Regions from separate parts of the Leuconostoc garlicum genome, predicted to be linked through region 2. Evidence: a T-box and tRNA genes for the amino acid it is inferred to sense, from the RefSeq annotation. Region 2 holds a T-box; the other holds one or more tRNA genes.

Region 1 (7,979 bases), 490 kb from region 2:
TTGCCGTTGTGCCTGTTCACCAAGATGGCCATAATCTTGTTTCATCAGCCCGAGTTGCATCAACGCCGTGGCTAATTGCGTGATATTGTCTTGCTGCGTGGCATTGACCGTCACTTCACCCAGCATCACATGTTGTCGTTGATACAGCCCATTAGCGGGTACAATGACTTCATGCACAGCCGCTTTCTCTTCCTCCAGCTGCGGGCCGCCTAACACTTTCTCAATTTTTGGCGAAATATCCCATTTGACCACAGTATTTGTAAAATAGTAAATAATATTTAAAACGACAAAATAAGCCAAGATAACAAAAACAATGGCAATCATTGCCCCGCGTAGCCAACGCCCATTGGCCAAAAAACGATAGGCAATATATAACACATACCAGACGCCGATAGCACTAACAGCCGTATAAATCCGATTTTTTGTTTTAGAATTCGTTGAAAAATAGCCCAAATAGCTATTCACTAAATCAAGTAACGTAAACACTTATTGTCCACCTCCTGTCGGCGTTGTCTCAGGAATCGTTGCACTCACCGCTTTGTCTGCTGGTACCTGAGACGTTGAACTGCTGACAGCTGACGACGAAGCCGGCGTACTATTTGCCGAAACGTCAGCTTGTTGCGACGATGATGAGGATGATGCTGGCAACGACGACGTCACAGCCGAAGAGGATATCACGTTAGTTGACGATGATGACGTACTGCTAGGAACCGATTCAGTCACATGAGATGAACTCGTCACCGATGACACCACACTTGTTTGTCGTGGTGCAACTTGGCCACCCTCTTTGGTACCAGTTGCAACATTGACAGCAAGATTCCCCGCACTAATCGCAATAATCAGTGACACAATTGCCGCCGGCGTTAAAAAAGGCGGTGTCCGATATTTCTTAGTCATAATGCCCCCAAAAAAAGCTGCTGATATCAAAACAATCCACGCCACCTCTCGGTAAAAATATCCCTATAAGCAACGAAAACCCGCAACTGCTTGCGGGCGGACATTTTTATAAAATATTTTAGGAGATTTTATTTTTTAGGGAGATTGAGATTGGAGAGAGAGCGTCCGTTGATTCGTTGTTTGATATCAACACTTGTTGATGTATATAATATAACTATTAGAAATTAAATGGAGATTAAAGCAGATGAGACAATATCAGGCTTATTTTATTGATTTAGATGGGACCATTTATCAAGGTACAAGACAATATTCGTCAGGCAAACGTTTCATTGACCGGTTACGTGCGCAACAGATTCCTTACCTCTTCGTCACAAATAACTCAACTAAAACGCCTGAAGCGGTTGCCAACAACCTCACTCAAAATCATGGGATTGTGACAACACCAGATCAAGTCTATACTAGTGCAATGGCAACGGCGGATTATCTCAAGACCCATGTACCTGATCAAGCTAAAATTTTGGTCATCGGCGAAGCTGGTTTGCAAACAGCCATCCAGTCCGCCGGTTACACACTTGTGGCTGATCATCAGGCGGATGTTGTCGTCATGGGCTTAGATCGCCAATTCACTTATGACAAATTGGTTCAAGCCACTTTGGCCATTCAAACTGGTGCACTGTTTATTGCCACTAATTGTGATACCAATTTACCAACTGAAGCCGGTATGCTACCTGGTGCCGGCACATTGGTGAGCGCGCTACAAACAGCAACCCAAACCGCGCCCATTATTATTGCCAAGCCCGAAGCACCCATTATGACTGGCGCCTGCCAACGGCTGGGTGTGGCACCGCAAGACGTCCTGATGGTCGGCGATAATTATCAAACAGATATTCTTGCGGGGATCAATAATGGGATTGATACGTTGCTGGTCTATTCAGGTGTTTCAACCCCTGAACAAATTGCGCAAGTCACACAAAAACCAACCTATGAAGTCGCCTCACTTGATGATTGGCACCTATAAAAAAAGCACTGTTTCACGTGAAACAGTGCTTTTTTACGTTAATTCACTAAACCGTCTGCTGCTATTTGCCGTTTCGCAGGTCGGTAAAAGAGGTAATACAGAATGGCCGAAATAAGCGGTATAATTGCCGCAATGAAATACAAGTCTCTAAATGGCACATACGCATGTAAGGCCCCAAAGGCATAAGGCCCGACACCCAAGCCCAAATCTAAGCCGATAAAGTAAGTCGATAAAGCAATCCCAATCCGACGCGCCGAAACTAACTTCAACGTCACTGCCTGACCATTTGACATAAATGTGCCGTAGCCAAGGCCAATAAATGCTCCAGATAGTAGTAACGTCACGCCATCATGGGTTAAGCCTAAAATAATCAGGCCAATCGTTAAGAAAATATAACTCGGATACATGACCATATTTTCACCAAACCGATCAAAAATCCGCCCAGACATCGGCCGTGTGATCGTGACAATGCCGGCATAGACAACAAAGAAGAAGGAACTAACGGCGACTAGATTCAAACTCTCTGCATACGAGGCCAAAAAGGCTAAAACACTGGAATATGATAGCCCCATCAAAAATCCAATTAAGGCAATTAAGCCAACTTTATACTCAACAAAACTTGAGATTTGCCATGATTTTAATGCTTGACGATGCGCATCAGTAAGCGTCACATTCGTAATTTTAATCATAAATAACGCAACCATTGCGGCAGCAATTAAGGCAACTGACAACAGCACAATAAAGTGAAAACTCGTCGCATTCAACAACATTAAGCCAACAAATGGGCCAATAGCTGCTGCCAAACTTGTGCTCAAGCCGTAGTAATTAATCCCCTCACCACGTCGATTATCTGGAATAAAATCCGTGACAATGGCATTCAGGGCCGTTGAAGTCATCCCGTAAGCAAAACCGTTCAACAAACGCACCGTATCCAGCACCAAGATATTAGGCACAAATAAGTAGGCAATTGTTGTCACGAGATAAAAGACAGCCCCCCAGCGCGCAATTTGGCGACGACCGACTAACTCTAACTCTTTGCCGACAATGAGTCGCGCCACCAACGTTCCAATAATATATATCCCCGATGCCACGCCCGCCTGGCCAAACGATGCATGTAGTTCTTCATGTGCAATCACCGCAATAATGACCATCATTAAGTAATATACAAGATAGACAATAAAATTAATGCTCGTAACTGCTATAAACCCTTTATTAAATAACTTCTCTTCCATTTCCCGTTCCTTTGTTTATCATTGCGACAGTTCAAACCCAGCAAGACAGCTAGGTTGGTGACGGTGATAAACGTAGAACGGTCTTAGCGCCGTCCATGTTACAAAACTCCGTTCAATTTGACACCGTACGCTTGCATGAAAACATTGTAAACGAAAACAGTTGCATTAAGAATACCACTTTTTCACAAAGTACGCAAAAAAATTTTAATCATCTCATAAAATACAAGCATATCTTACGTTAGACGACTAATAATTTTTTAATACGTCCATAAACTTAGTGAAATTTAAGGACAAATTCAACTGAATGAAACTTTCAGAAATATATGACAGTTATTATCAGTCATTTTCCGCAAGAAAAAAGAGGCAGCTTTACGCTACCTCTCTTATTGATGGGCCTGACAGGACTCGAACCTGTGACCCCTGCGTTATCAACACAGTGCTCTAACCAACTGAGCTACAGGCCCCTCTTATGTCTATTCCTAAACATAAAGCGAATGACGGGAATCGAACCCGCATAGCCAGCTTGGAAGGCTGGAATTCTACCATTGAACTACATTCGCAAAGCTTTCTGTCTGATACCTCTGGTATCCATGGCGCTGGACGGAATCGAACCGCCGACACTACGAGCTTCAATCGTATGCTCTACCAACTGAGCTACAGAGCCATCTTAGCACTTTCATACTAAACGGTCACAGCGGGGCTCGAACCCGCGATCTCCTGCGTGACAGGCAGGCGTCCTAACCAACTAGACCATGCGACCAATTGCGGGAGCAGGATTTGAACCTACGACCTTCGGGTTATGGGCCCGACGAGCTACCAGACTGCTCCATCCCGCGATAATATTATGTTTGGTATCTCTACCTAAGGAGAATGTGGGATTCGAACCCACGCGCCGATTTCTCGACCTGACGGTTTTCAAGACCGTTCCCTTCAGCCAGACTTGGGTAATTCTCCATCATCTGTTGCTTTTTCTTGTCCTGCATGGACCTTGTTGGACTCGAACCAACGACCGGACGGTTATGAGCCGTCTGCTCTAACCAACTGAGCTAAAGGTCCTTTTTTCGAGCCTATCGCGGCAGGGGGGATCGAACCCTCGACCTCCCGGGTATGAACCGGACGCTCTAGCCAGCTGAGCTACACCGCGATCGTCTTTGACAAATTTTGGTTTGTCAATCGGGACGACAGGATTCGAACCTGCGACCCCCTGGTCCCAAACCAGGTGCTCTACCAAGCTGAGCTACGTCCCGAAAAGTTCTACGAGAGCTTCTGCCCCTTTAAACTTAAAAAAAGAGTTTGAATTCCTTCAACCTCTATGCACCTAGCAGGAGTCGAACCTGCAACCTCCTGATTCGTAGTCAGACGCTCTATCCAATTGCGCTATAGGTGCATATATGCCGGCGACCGGGATCGAACCGGTACGATATTTCTATCGCAGGATTTTAAGTCCTGTGCGTCTGCCTATTCCGCCACGCCGGCATAGAAGCGGAAGACGGGATTCGAACCCGCGACCCCCACCATGGCAAGGTGATGTTCTACCACTGAACTACTTCCGCATGAACATGCCGACTAAAGGACTCGAACCTTCGACCCCCGCTTTACAAGAGCGGTGCTCTACCAACTGAGCTAAGTCGGCATCGCTTTATCCCGACGTGCCGGTTTTGACTTTCGTCAATGGACGCTACAGGGATCGAACCTGTGACCCCCTGCTTGTAAGGCAGGTGCTCTCCCAGCTGAGCTAAGCGTCCATATGGAGAGGAAGGGATTCGAACCCTCGAAACAATTCCTTGCTTACATGGTTTCCAACCATGCTCCTTCGGCCAGACTCGGACACCTCTCCGAAATCTTCCGTTCTCTCTCTTTATATAAAGCAAAAGCACTCTTCTCAGAGCACTTCCTATGTACGGCATCGCATCTTCCTATCCTCGCAGCCAGCGATCCGGCAACTACTTTCGGCGTGATAGAGCTTAACTTCTGTGTTCGGAATGGGAACAGGTGTGTCCTCTATGCTATCGACACGACACCTTTGAGTTATTCACTCAAAACTAAATAGTATCAAATTCTTCTTTTAAATTGAACCACTCATAATCTTGCTTGTTGTACATTCCTGTACTAGACTTTGGTTAAGTCCTCGACCTATTAGTACTAGTCCGCTACATACATCACTGTACTTCCACTTCTAGCCTATCTACCTCATCATCTCTAAGGGGTCTTACTTCATAAAGAATGGGAAATCTCATCTCGAGGCGAGTTTCACACTTAGATGCTTTCAGCGTTTATCTCATCCAAACATAGCTACCCAGCGATGCTCCTGGCGGAACAACTGGTACACCAGCGGTTTGTTCACCCCGGTCCTCTCGTACTAAGGGCAACTCCTCTCAAATTTCCTGCGCCCGCGACGGATAGGGACCGAACTGTCTCACGACGTTCTGAACCCAGCTCGCGTACCGCTTTAATGGGCGAACAGCCCAACCCTTGGGACCGACTACAGCCCCAGGATGCGATGAGCCGACATCGAGGTGCCAAACCTCCCCGTCGATGTGGACTCTTGGGGGAGATGAGCCTGTTATCCCCAGGGTAGCTTTTATCCGTTGAGCGATGGCCCTTCCATGCGGAACCACCGGATCACTAAGTCCTACTTTCGTACCTGCTCGAGTTGTAACTCTCGCAGTCAAGCTTGCTTATGCCTTTACACGCTACGAATGATTTCCAACCATTCTGAGCAAACCTTTGAGCGCCTCCGTTACCTTTTAGGAGGCGACCGCCCCAGTCAAACTGCCCGCCAGACACTGTCCACGATCGCGATAAGCGACCAGTGTTAGAATGTTCATACAACGAGGGTAGTATCCCACATTTCGACTCCGTCTAGACTGGCGTCCAAACTTCTTCGTCTCCTACCTATTCTGTACAAGCAGCACAAACATTCAATATCAAGCTACAGTAAAGCTCCATGGGGTCTTTCCGTCCTGTCGCGGGTAACCCGCATCTTCACGGGTATTTAAATTTCACCGAGTCCCTCGTTGAGACAGTGCCCAGATCGTTACGCCTTTCGTGCGGGTCGGAACTTACCCGACAAGGAATTTCGCTACCTTAGGACCGTTATAGTTACGGCCGCCGTTTACTGGGGCTTCAATTCGTACCTTCGCCGAAGCTAAGCACTCCTTTTAACCTTCCAGCACCGGGCAGGCGTCAGCCCCTATACTTCATCTTACGATTTTGCAGAAACCTGTGTTTTTGATAAACAGTCGCCTGGGCCTATTCACTGCGGCTCATGTTGCCATGAGCACCCCTTCTCCCGAAGTTACGGGGTCATTTTGCCGAGTTCCTTAACGAGGGTTCTCTCGCTCACCTTAGTGTTCTCCACTCGACTACCTGTGTCGGTTTGCGGTACGGGCAGTGTAATACTTCCTAGAAGCTTTTCTCGGCAGTGTGACGTCTCAGACTTCTCTACTTTATTTCGATCCGCATCACAGCTTGTCCTTATAGTAGAAAGCATTTCACTCTCTACAAGACTTACTGCTTGCACGCACATATCCATCAGTGCGCATCTGGTAGCCTCCTGCGTCCCTCCATCGGTCAAACGCATTACTACTGGTACAGGAATCTCAACCTGTTATCCATCGACTACGCTTCTCAGCCTCGCCTTAGGTCCCGACTAACCCTGGGTGGACGAGCCTTCCCCAGGAAACCTTAGTCATTCGGTGGACAGGATTCTCACCTGTCTTTCGCTACTCATACCGGCATTCTCACTTGTAAGCGCTCCAGCAGTCCTCACGGTCTACCTTCATTGCCCTTACAACGCTCTCCTATCGCGCACTTACGTGCACCCGCAGTTTCGGTAATATGTTTAGCCCCGGTACATTTTCCGCGCAATGGCACTCGACTAGTGAGCTATTACGCACTCTTTAAATGGTGGCTGCTTCTAAGCCAACATCCTAGTTGTCTATGCACTATCACATCGTTTTCCACTTAACATATATTTAGGGACCTTAACTGGCGATCTGGGCTGTTCCCCTTTCGACGGTGGATCTTATCACTCATCGTCTGACTCCCATTCATACATATCTGGCATTCGGAGTTTATCAAACTTTGGTAACCCGAGGTGGGCCCCTAGGCTTAACAGTGCTCTACCTCCAGTATGCTAATAATGAGGCTAGCCCTAAAGCTATTTCGGAGAGAACCAGCTATCTCCAAGTTCGTTTGGAATTTCACCGCTACCCACAGTTCATCCGAGCATTTTTTAACATGCACCGGTTCGGACCTCCAGTAAGTTTTACCTCACCTTCATCCTGACCATGGGTAGGTCACCTGGTTTCGGGTCTACAGCATCGTACTATTCGCGCTATTCACACTCGCTTTCGCTGCGGCTCCGGTCTTTCCACCTTAACCTTGCACGATACCGTAACTCGCCGGTTCATTCTACAAAAGGCACGCCATCACCCATTAACGGGCTCTGACTTCTTGTAGGCGTCGTGGTTTCAGGAACTATTTCACTCCCCTTCCGGGGTGCTTTTCACCTTTCCCTCACGGTACTGGTTCACTATCGGTCACTAGGGAGTATTTAGCCTTACGGGATGGTCCCCGCAGATTCCGACCGGATTTCACGTGTCCGGCCGTACTCAGGATACTGAAAGGAGGGTGCTTTATTTCGCGTACGGGGCTATCACCCTCTATAGCCAAGCTTCCCAGCTTGTTCTGCTATAAAACACTTTTGTAACTCCTATATATCAGTCCTACAACCCCAGAGTGCAAGCACTCTGGTTTGGGCTCTTCCCTTTTCGCTCGCCGCTACTTAGGGAATCGATTTTTCTTTCTTCTCCTGCTGCTAATGAGAT
Region 2 (7,979 bases):
CGTTGATGCCTTAATTACGTTTTTAAAGAAAGTAGAAGCAGAACAAGCATGACAAATATTAAAACCTATAATGCGATCAGTGCCAAAGGTTTGGACTATCTGACCGCACATGGCTATGAAATTGATGGTGAAGGCGAACCAAAGGGCATTATCCTTCGGTCGCAGAGTTTGCATGATGAACCAATTGCTGATAGCGTTCGGGCCGTTGTCCGAGCAGGGGCTGGTTTTAACAATATTCCAGTTGAAGAATTGTCAAAACGTGGTGTTGTTGTATTTAACACACCGGGCGGTAACGCGAATGCGGTGAAAGAGTTAACCATTGCGGCGTTGATTTTGGCGGCACGACCAGTCGTTGGGGCCATCGGTTTTGCGAATGAAACGCGTGGTGGTGATGTCTCACTACGGACCGAAGTGAATAAAGGCGGTTACCGTGGAACGGAGTTAGCAGGGAAAACATTGGGTGTCATTGGCCTCGGTAATGTTGGTTCAAAAGTAGCTAACACGGCGTTGGCTTTGGATATGGATGTGATTGGGTACGATCCAGGGTTAAATGCCAATACCGCATGGCGCATTGACCGACACATTGTGCGCGCCAAAACAGTCGATGAAGTCCTTGAACAGGCTGATTATGTGACGGTGCATATTCCATACACAGAAAAAAATCATTTCTTTATTAATGCCGACCGCTTAGCTAAAATGAAGCCAAGTGCCGCGCTATTAAACATGTCACGGGGTGGCATTGTGGATGATTTGGCTGCGAAGGATGCCCTCGATCGTGGGTCATTGCACGTTTATATTACTGATTTTGCGGACGAAGCGTTGTTTGATCATCCCAAGGTGATTATTACGCCACATATTGGCGGTTCAACCATTGAAGCGGAAGATACTAGTGCCTTAATGGCGGCGCGGCAATTGGACGAATACTTGACGACGGGAAACATTATTAATTCGGTGAACTACCCAGATATTGACGAACCATTTGTGACGAAGTATCGTGTTGGCATTATTCATGAAAATGTGCCGAACATGATCAGTCAAATTTCGAAGTTTTTTGGGGACAACGGCATCAACATTGAACAATTGAGCAATCGTGCCGTTGGCGCTTATGCGTATACACTCGTTGCAATTAATGATTTCACGCCAGAACAACAAGAATATGTGAAGACGGCGTTGGATGAAATTCCTCACGTGATTTTGACTCGTCGCTATGTTAATGACATGATTTAAGAATAGGAAAAACAAGATGAAAGATTTGCAAGAAGCAGCGATTGGCAAGTTAGCTGAACGTGGTGTGACAATCGCTGATATTACCGCTGGTACCCAGACTTTTTTAACGAACAAGTACCATGATACGATTGATACCGAAAAACTGACAGCAGCGGTACAGCATGTACTCCACAAAGATGAAGTTGCCGATATTATTTTAACGGCGATTTATCTCGATGAACAAGCGGCGTTAATGCCAGAAACACAACCCTTAAAGGCGCGGTTACAACGAGATGCGAATGGGCATAACGTTGACGAAATTTTAGCAATTGCTATTACGCAACAATTCTCAGCTGCAGCAACGGTGCATTACGGTTTGCTAGATGATTTAAAGCCGGGATTGATTGGTGAAATTAATGATCGGACAGATACCATTAACGTGTATTTGGATGATATTTTAGCTGCATTAATTGCGAGTTCAGCCATGACTTACCTCGAATTATTAGGTGGCAACAACTATTAATAGCACTGCAAGACACGAGAGAAGCCTAGTCAGATAGGCTTTTTTTTGTTAAAATTAAGACCATATTGACAAAATCAAGGAGATGTTAACATGTCAGGACATAGTAAGTGGCATAACATCCAGGGCCGTAAAAACGCCCAAGATGCTAAGCGTGGTAAAATTTTCCAGAAACTAGCACATGATTTGTATGTAGCGGCTAAGGCCGGTGGGGCTGATCCTAATATGAATGCGTCATTGCGTTTGGTTGTGGAAAAGGCTAAAGCTGCGAATATGCCAAAAGATAATATTCAACGGGCATTAGATAAGGCGTCAGGCGCCGGTGGTCAAAAGTTTGAAGAAGTGACTTATGAAGGCTATGGGACTGCTGGTGTTGCCATTTTAGTTGAAGCATCAACGGACAACATCAACCGTACAGTGTCAAGTATTCGTAATTCCTTTAAGCATTTTGGTGGGGCACTTGGGACAAGTGGTTCCGTGGCCTTCCAATTCGATCGGAAAGGTTACTTAGCGATTAACCGTGCTGATTTTCCCGATTTGGATGAAGATACGGTACTTGAAGCAGCATTGGAAGCTGGTGCGGAAGATGTGCAAACACAAGACGAAGTCTTTGAAATTTACACAACGGCAGCTGATTTTCAAGCTGTTGAATCAGCGATGACAGCTGCCGGCTATGTTTTTGAAGAAGCCGAAGTCACAATGATTGCGCAAAATCCGGCTGAAATTTCGGATGAAGATCGTGAAAAGTTAGACAAGCTTGTCGACGAATTAGAAGAAAACGAAGATGTTTTGGCGGTTTATACCACTGCTGACTAAAAAAGAACCTCATTAAGTGCGGTGTACCCCGAAAGTTAAAGCAACTTTCGGGGTACACCACATACGAGGTTCTTTTTTAGTGTTGTGCTTTGGCAGTGGCGATCAATTGCTGTACAAATGCTGTTAGGGCAGCTGTATCAGTCTCGTCTGGGCGTAGATTAACCTTAACGCCTTCAGCGCCTTTAATGGCCTGCGTTTTGGCAAATTGCGCTTCAAATTTTGGCACAGCAACACAGTAATCTGACAAATAGTAGGTATCGCCTGAACCCGCAACACCATAAACAACGTGGTCTAAGGTGGCGTCGGCCAAGTCTTCAAAGAAATCTAAGCCTTCATCCGGCAGTGAGCCTTGATCATAGGTGTAGGGCACCACGACGGCAATATCAACGTCTTCAAATTCGTCAACTTCTGTTTGTGAGATTTCCGTTTTTTTAACGGCGATATTTGCGGCTTCAAACGCTGCGACGACGATGTCTGCGACCTCTTCGTTATTACCGGTAATTGTTGCGTATACGACGTGTGCCTGCATGAGTATGTTTGTGATGGGGCGGTTAAACAGAAATGTTTGACCGTGTCGCCATATCCTCCATTTTATTGTTAGTCTTTATTATAAAGGAGTAAGCACTAAAATTACAGTTGGAGTTCGTGAATAAAAACACGCAATGTGACAATTTGTTGACAAAACACTAAAATGACTTTACACGTTAAAGGCAAGGCCTTAAGATTAGGAATGGAAATTTAATAAAAAAACCGCGACTTCTTGATAGATTTGCGACCGCTTAGGAGATTACAAATGATACACCAGTTGTTGGCTGAATTTATGGGCACAGCGCTCATGATCATCTTCGGTGTCGGCGTACACGCTGACGATGTATTGAATCGGACGAAGTACCATGGGTCCGGACACATTTTTGCAATCACAACGTGGGGATTTGGCATTAGCATTGTGCTTTTCGTCTTTGGTGATGTCTTTATCAACCCAGCGATGGCGATGGTGCAATTAGTGCTTGGTCGAATTGACTTTTGGTACTTCCTGGCCGTGAGTGTGGTTGAAATATTGGGTGCTTTGGTAGGATCCTTAATTGTGTACGTGATGTATGCGGATCAATTCAAATTATCTGAAAAAGATATTGATCCAGTCATTGTGCGCAACATTTTCTCAACTGCACCGGCAATTCGCAATTTACCACGCAACTTCTTCGTTGAAGCATTTGCGACATTTATCTTTATGACAAGTATTTTGGCCATTTCAGCGCGGGCTGGGGATGTGCCTGGTATGGTACCGTTGGCTGTTGGGTTCCTTGTCTGGGCAATTGGTATGGGTCTTGGTGGTACCACTGGCTTTGCCATGAACTTGGCACGTGATATGGGACCAAGATTAGCTTATGCGATTATCCCTTGGAAAAATCGCACAACGGCTGATTTCAAGTACGGTATCCTCGTACCAGGTATCGCACCATTTGTGGGAGCGATTTTTGCAGCACTATTTTCAAAATACTATTTAGGCCTCTAATCGGCCTTTTTTTATTGGCATGGGTCACTTGTAATTTAGGGTGGCTTCGCTATAATTGAGATACGCTATGAATAAAGAGGAAAAAATCATGACATTAACAGAATCACAATATAATGCTTTGAAAGTGGCTTTTGACAACGGTATTTTAGATCATGACGCTCAAGCAAAAGAAGCACTGGCTATTTTACTTGATGCCGTAGCGCCACAATAATTGTTGCAAAAATAACAAAATGGTGCTAAACTAACTTCAATAACGTTGATAAGGACAACTCAAGTGTTAGCAAGCGAATAGAGAACTCATGGTTGGTGGAAATGAGTGGCTTGTGCAGGCGAGACTACCTTTGAGTGACAGTGAGTAAAGTCTGAAAGCTGTCCGGGTGACACCGTTAACTGTCATTTGAGTGGCACATTTTGTGCTGAACTTGGGTGGTACCACGGTAAAACGTCCCTTTGAGTCGCAATGGCTCAAAGGGACGTTTTTGTTTTTTTTAATGTTATCAACGTTTGTCGAAGCACAAACGTCAGTGAAAGGAAATAACGATTATGTCAGAAATTAAGCTTACTTTTCCCGATGGTGCAGTGAAGGAATTCCCAGCAGGCACAACACCATTGGTTGTCGCTGAAAGTATTTCTAAGTCTTTGGCCAAGAAGTCAGTTTCAGCTAAGTTAGACGGCGCTTATGTGGGTATGCATGATGTCATTCCTGCATCCGGTGATTTTCAATTAATTACAACGGCTGATGATGAAGCGTTGGATTTGTTGCGTCATTCTGCCTCACACTTATTGGCACAAGCCTTAAAGCGTTTGCCAAAGTTTGCTAACATGCACTTTGGCGTGGGACCATTTATTGAAAATGGTTTCTACTATGATACAGATAACGGTGCCGGTAACCAAGTGACGGTTGAAGATTTCGCTGAAATCGAAGCCATGATGCACAAGATTGCCAAGGAAGACTTGCCAATTGTGTCACGCGAAGTGTCACGTGACGAAGCTTTGGCGATGTTTGCGGATGATCCTTATAAGGTTGAATTGATTTCAGATTTGCCTGAAAATGCCACAATCACAATTGCTGTCCAAGGCGATCATGTTGAATTGGATAAGGGTGGTTTGGTCCCATCAACAGGTTGGTTGAAGCATTTTAAGTTGACATCAGTGGCTGGTGCTTACTGGCGTGGTAAGTCATCTAACCCAATGATGCAACGTGTTTATGGAATTGCGGAATGGAAGCAAGCCGACGTTGAAGCAGAATTGCAACGTCGTGAAGAAGCTAAAGAACGTGACCACCGGACGATTGGTCGTGACATGGACTTGTTCTTTACGAGTCAAGAAGTGGGTTCAGGTTTGCCAGTTTGGTTACCAAATGGGGCAACGATTCGCCGTCAAGTTGAACGTTACATCACCGACAAAGAATTGGCCAATGGTTACCAACACGTGTATACACCCGTTTTGTCTAACTTGAACTTGTATAAGACATCTGGTCACTGGGATCACTACCGTGAAGATATGTTCCCACCAATGGACATGGGCGATGGCGAATTCCTCGAATTGCGCCCAATGAACTGCCCATCACACATCATGGTCTTCAAGCACAAGCCACGTTCATATCGTGAATTGCCAATCCGAATTGCGGAATTGGGTATGATGCACCGTTATGAAAAGTCAGGTGCGTTGACTGGTTTGTCACGTGTGCGTGAAATGACATTGAACGATGGTCACACATTCGTTGAACCAGAAAAGTTGGAAGAAGAATTCAAGTCAATTTTGACAATGATGATGGAAGTTTACCGTGACTTCAACATCACGGATTACCGTTTCCGTTTGTCATATCGTGATCCTAAAAATACGGAAAAGTATTTTGATGATGATGAAATGTGGGAAAAGTCACAAGCACAATTGAAGCGTGCCATGGATGATCTTGGTTTGGATTATTACGAAGCCGAAGGTGAAGCAGCCTTTTATGGGCCAAAGCTTGATGTGCAAACAAAGACAGCTTTGGGTAATGAAGAAACAATGTCAACGATTCAATTGGACTTCTTGCTACCAGAACGCTTTAACTTGACTTATATTGGCGCCGATGGTCAAGATAACCATCGCCCAGTGATGCTGCACCGTGGTATTGTCGGCACGATGGAACGTTTCACAGCTTACTTGATTGAAATGTATAAGGGTGCTTTCCCAACTTGGTTGGCACCATTACAAGTACAAATCATTCCAGTCAACTTGGGTGCGCATGGTGCGTATGCTGAACAAATCAAAAAGCAACTCCAAGACGCTGGCCTACGTGCCAATGTGGAAACAAAAGATGCCAAGATGGGTTACTTGATTCGCGAAGCACAAACGAATAAGATTCCATATACATTGGTTTTGGGTGATTCTGAAGTTGAAGGTCAAACTGTCACAGTACGTAAGTACGGTGAAGAAAAGACAACAACGATGCCAATTGCTGATTTCCAAGCTGAAATTTTGGCAGATGTTGCTAATTATTCACGTCATACTAAAACAAATTAAGTCAAAGCACCTGGCGGGTTGCACGTCAGGTGCTTTGCTATTTATGCTGCATCTATCAGATGCCTAAAGTTCGCAAAGGAGAAGTTATTGATATCATGTCTGAGACAGTTGGAGACAGACGTCAGTCTACGAAACGTGGCCTGACAAATCGTCACGTACAGTTAATTGCCATTGGTGGTACCATTGGGACGGGTTTGTTTATGGGGGCTGGGCGTTCCATTAATTATGCTGGACCAGCCATCTTATGTGTTTACTTAATCATTGGTTTATTTATGTTTGTGGTGATGCGCGCGATTGGTGAACTGCTTTATGCAGATCCAAAGCAGCACACCTTTATTACCTTCATTACGCGATACATCGATAATCGTGCGGGCTTTTTTGCCCGATGGTCGTATTGGTTAACGGTGGTGTTTATGGGGATGGCTGAATTAACGGCCGTAGCCCAATATATCCAATTTTGGTTCCCGAATTTGCCGAGTTGGCTCATTCAAATTGTGATGTTAGTTGTCCTCACATTAGTGAATTTGGTGGCGGTTGCGGTATATGGTGAAACTGAATTTTGGTTTGCCATGATTAAAATCATGGCGATTTTAGCCTTGATTGTGACCGGTATCATCATGGCAGTCACCGGCTTTAAAACGCCAGTCGGTGACGTAACTTTTAACAATGTGTTCCAACATTTTTCACTCTTTCCAAATGGGTTTAGGCATTTTATTGATGCCTTTCAGATGGTCATGTTTGCGTTTGTGGGGATGGAATTTATTGGGATGACAGTTGCTGAAACGAAAAATCCCCGTAAAGTTTTGCCAAAAGCGATTAATCAAATTCCTTTACGTATTTTATTCTTCTATTTGGGTGCCTTAACGGTGATTATGGCAATCTATCCTTGGCAAAAAATTCCAGCCGATCAAAGTCCCTTTGTGATGGTCTTTCAATTGGTTGGAATTAAGTGGGCGGCAGCTTTGATTAATTTTGTCGTCTTAACCAGTGCTGCCTCTGCGTTGAGTTCCGTGATTTTTAGTGCGAGTCGCAACTTTTATGCGTTGGCTTATCAATCACACACACCGTATTTGCAACCCTTTAAAAAGTTGTCAAAAAGGCAATTACCAGTTAATGCCATTTTGATGACAGCTGGGATGGTTAGTTTTTCCGCAATTATTTCGGTGATACCAGCCATTACCAACGCCTTTAGCTTTGTGACAAGTGCGTCAACGGACTTGTTCTTAATGATCTATATTCTGATTTTGATTGCGTACTGGCGTTATCGACAATCTGACCAGTATATGGCTGACGGCTTTCTCATGATTGCCCCAAAGTTTTTTGTGCCAGCCGCAATTTTGTTCTTTGCCTTTGTCTTTATGACACTATTTTTCAATGTTGAGTCACGTGTCCCTGCAATTGGGGCAACGTTATGGT

What was found. A T-box is a leader RNA that pairs with one kind of tRNA and senses whether it is charged. The one in region 2 lies ahead of thrS (threonine--tRNA ligase), so its partner is inferred to be a tRNA-Thr.
Region 1: it has a tRNA-Thr gene. The T-box ahead of thrS (threonine--tRNA ligase) is inferred to sense a tRNA for this amino acid. The anticodon was not compared.

What each region holds. Positions count from the first base shown of each region.
Region 1 is NZ_CP016329.1:537,677-545,655, reverse strand. Features, by position in the region: gene A9176_RS02750 (DUF6681 family protein) at 1-486, opposite strand, end outside; gene A9176_RS08710 (hypothetical protein) at 487-897, opposite strand; gene A9176_RS02745 (TIGR01457 family HAD-type hydrolase) at 1,142-1,915, shown strand; gene A9176_RS02740 (MFS transporter) at 1,954-3,147, opposite strand; tRNA gene A9176_RS02735 (tRNA-Ile) at 3,538-3,611, opposite strand; tRNA gene A9176_RS02730 (tRNA-Gly) at 3,637-3,707, opposite strand; tRNA gene A9176_RS02725 (tRNA-Phe) at 3,739-3,811, opposite strand; tRNA gene A9176_RS02720 (tRNA-Asp) at 3,834-3,907, opposite strand; tRNA gene A9176_RS02715 (tRNA-Met) at 3,910-3,983, opposite strand; tRNA gene A9176_RS02710 (tRNA-Ser) at 4,012-4,101, opposite strand; tRNA gene A9176_RS02705 (tRNA-Ile) at 4,130-4,203, opposite strand; tRNA gene A9176_RS02700 (tRNA-Met) at 4,218-4,291, opposite strand; tRNA gene A9176_RS02695 (tRNA-Pro) at 4,321-4,394, opposite strand; tRNA gene A9176_RS02690 (tRNA-Arg) at 4,461-4,534, opposite strand; tRNA gene A9176_RS02685 (tRNA-Leu) at 4,540-4,623, opposite strand; tRNA gene A9176_RS02680 (tRNA-Gly) at 4,629-4,700, opposite strand; tRNA gene A9176_RS02675 (tRNA-Thr) at 4,708-4,780, opposite strand; tRNA gene A9176_RS02670 (tRNA-Val) at 4,820-4,892, opposite strand; tRNA gene A9176_RS02665 (tRNA-Ser) at 4,896-4,984, opposite strand; rRNA gene rrf (5S ribosomal RNA) at 5,051-5,167, opposite strand; rRNA gene A9176_RS02655 (23S ribosomal RNA) at 5,264-7,979, opposite strand, start outside.
Region 2 is NZ_CP016329.1:1,022,854-1,030,832, forward strand. Features, by position in the region: gene serC (3-phosphoserine/phosphohydroxythreonine transaminase) at 1-52, shown strand, start outside; gene A9176_RS05300 (3-phosphoglycerate dehydrogenase family protein) at 49-1,227, shown strand; gene A9176_RS05305 (phosphatidylglycerophosphatase A family protein) at 1,244-1,729, shown strand; gene A9176_RS05310 (YebC/PmpR family DNA-binding transcriptional regulator) at 1,820-2,542, shown strand; gene A9176_RS05315 (flavodoxin) at 2,619-3,071, opposite strand; gene larD (D/L-lactic acid transporter LarD) at 3,336-4,055, shown strand; gene A9176_RS08965 (hypothetical protein) at 4,144-4,266, shown strand; T-box leader at 4,303-4,508, shown strand; gene thrS (threonine--tRNA ligase) at 4,599-6,563, shown strand; gene A9176_RS05330 (amino acid permease) at 6,659-7,979, shown strand, end outside.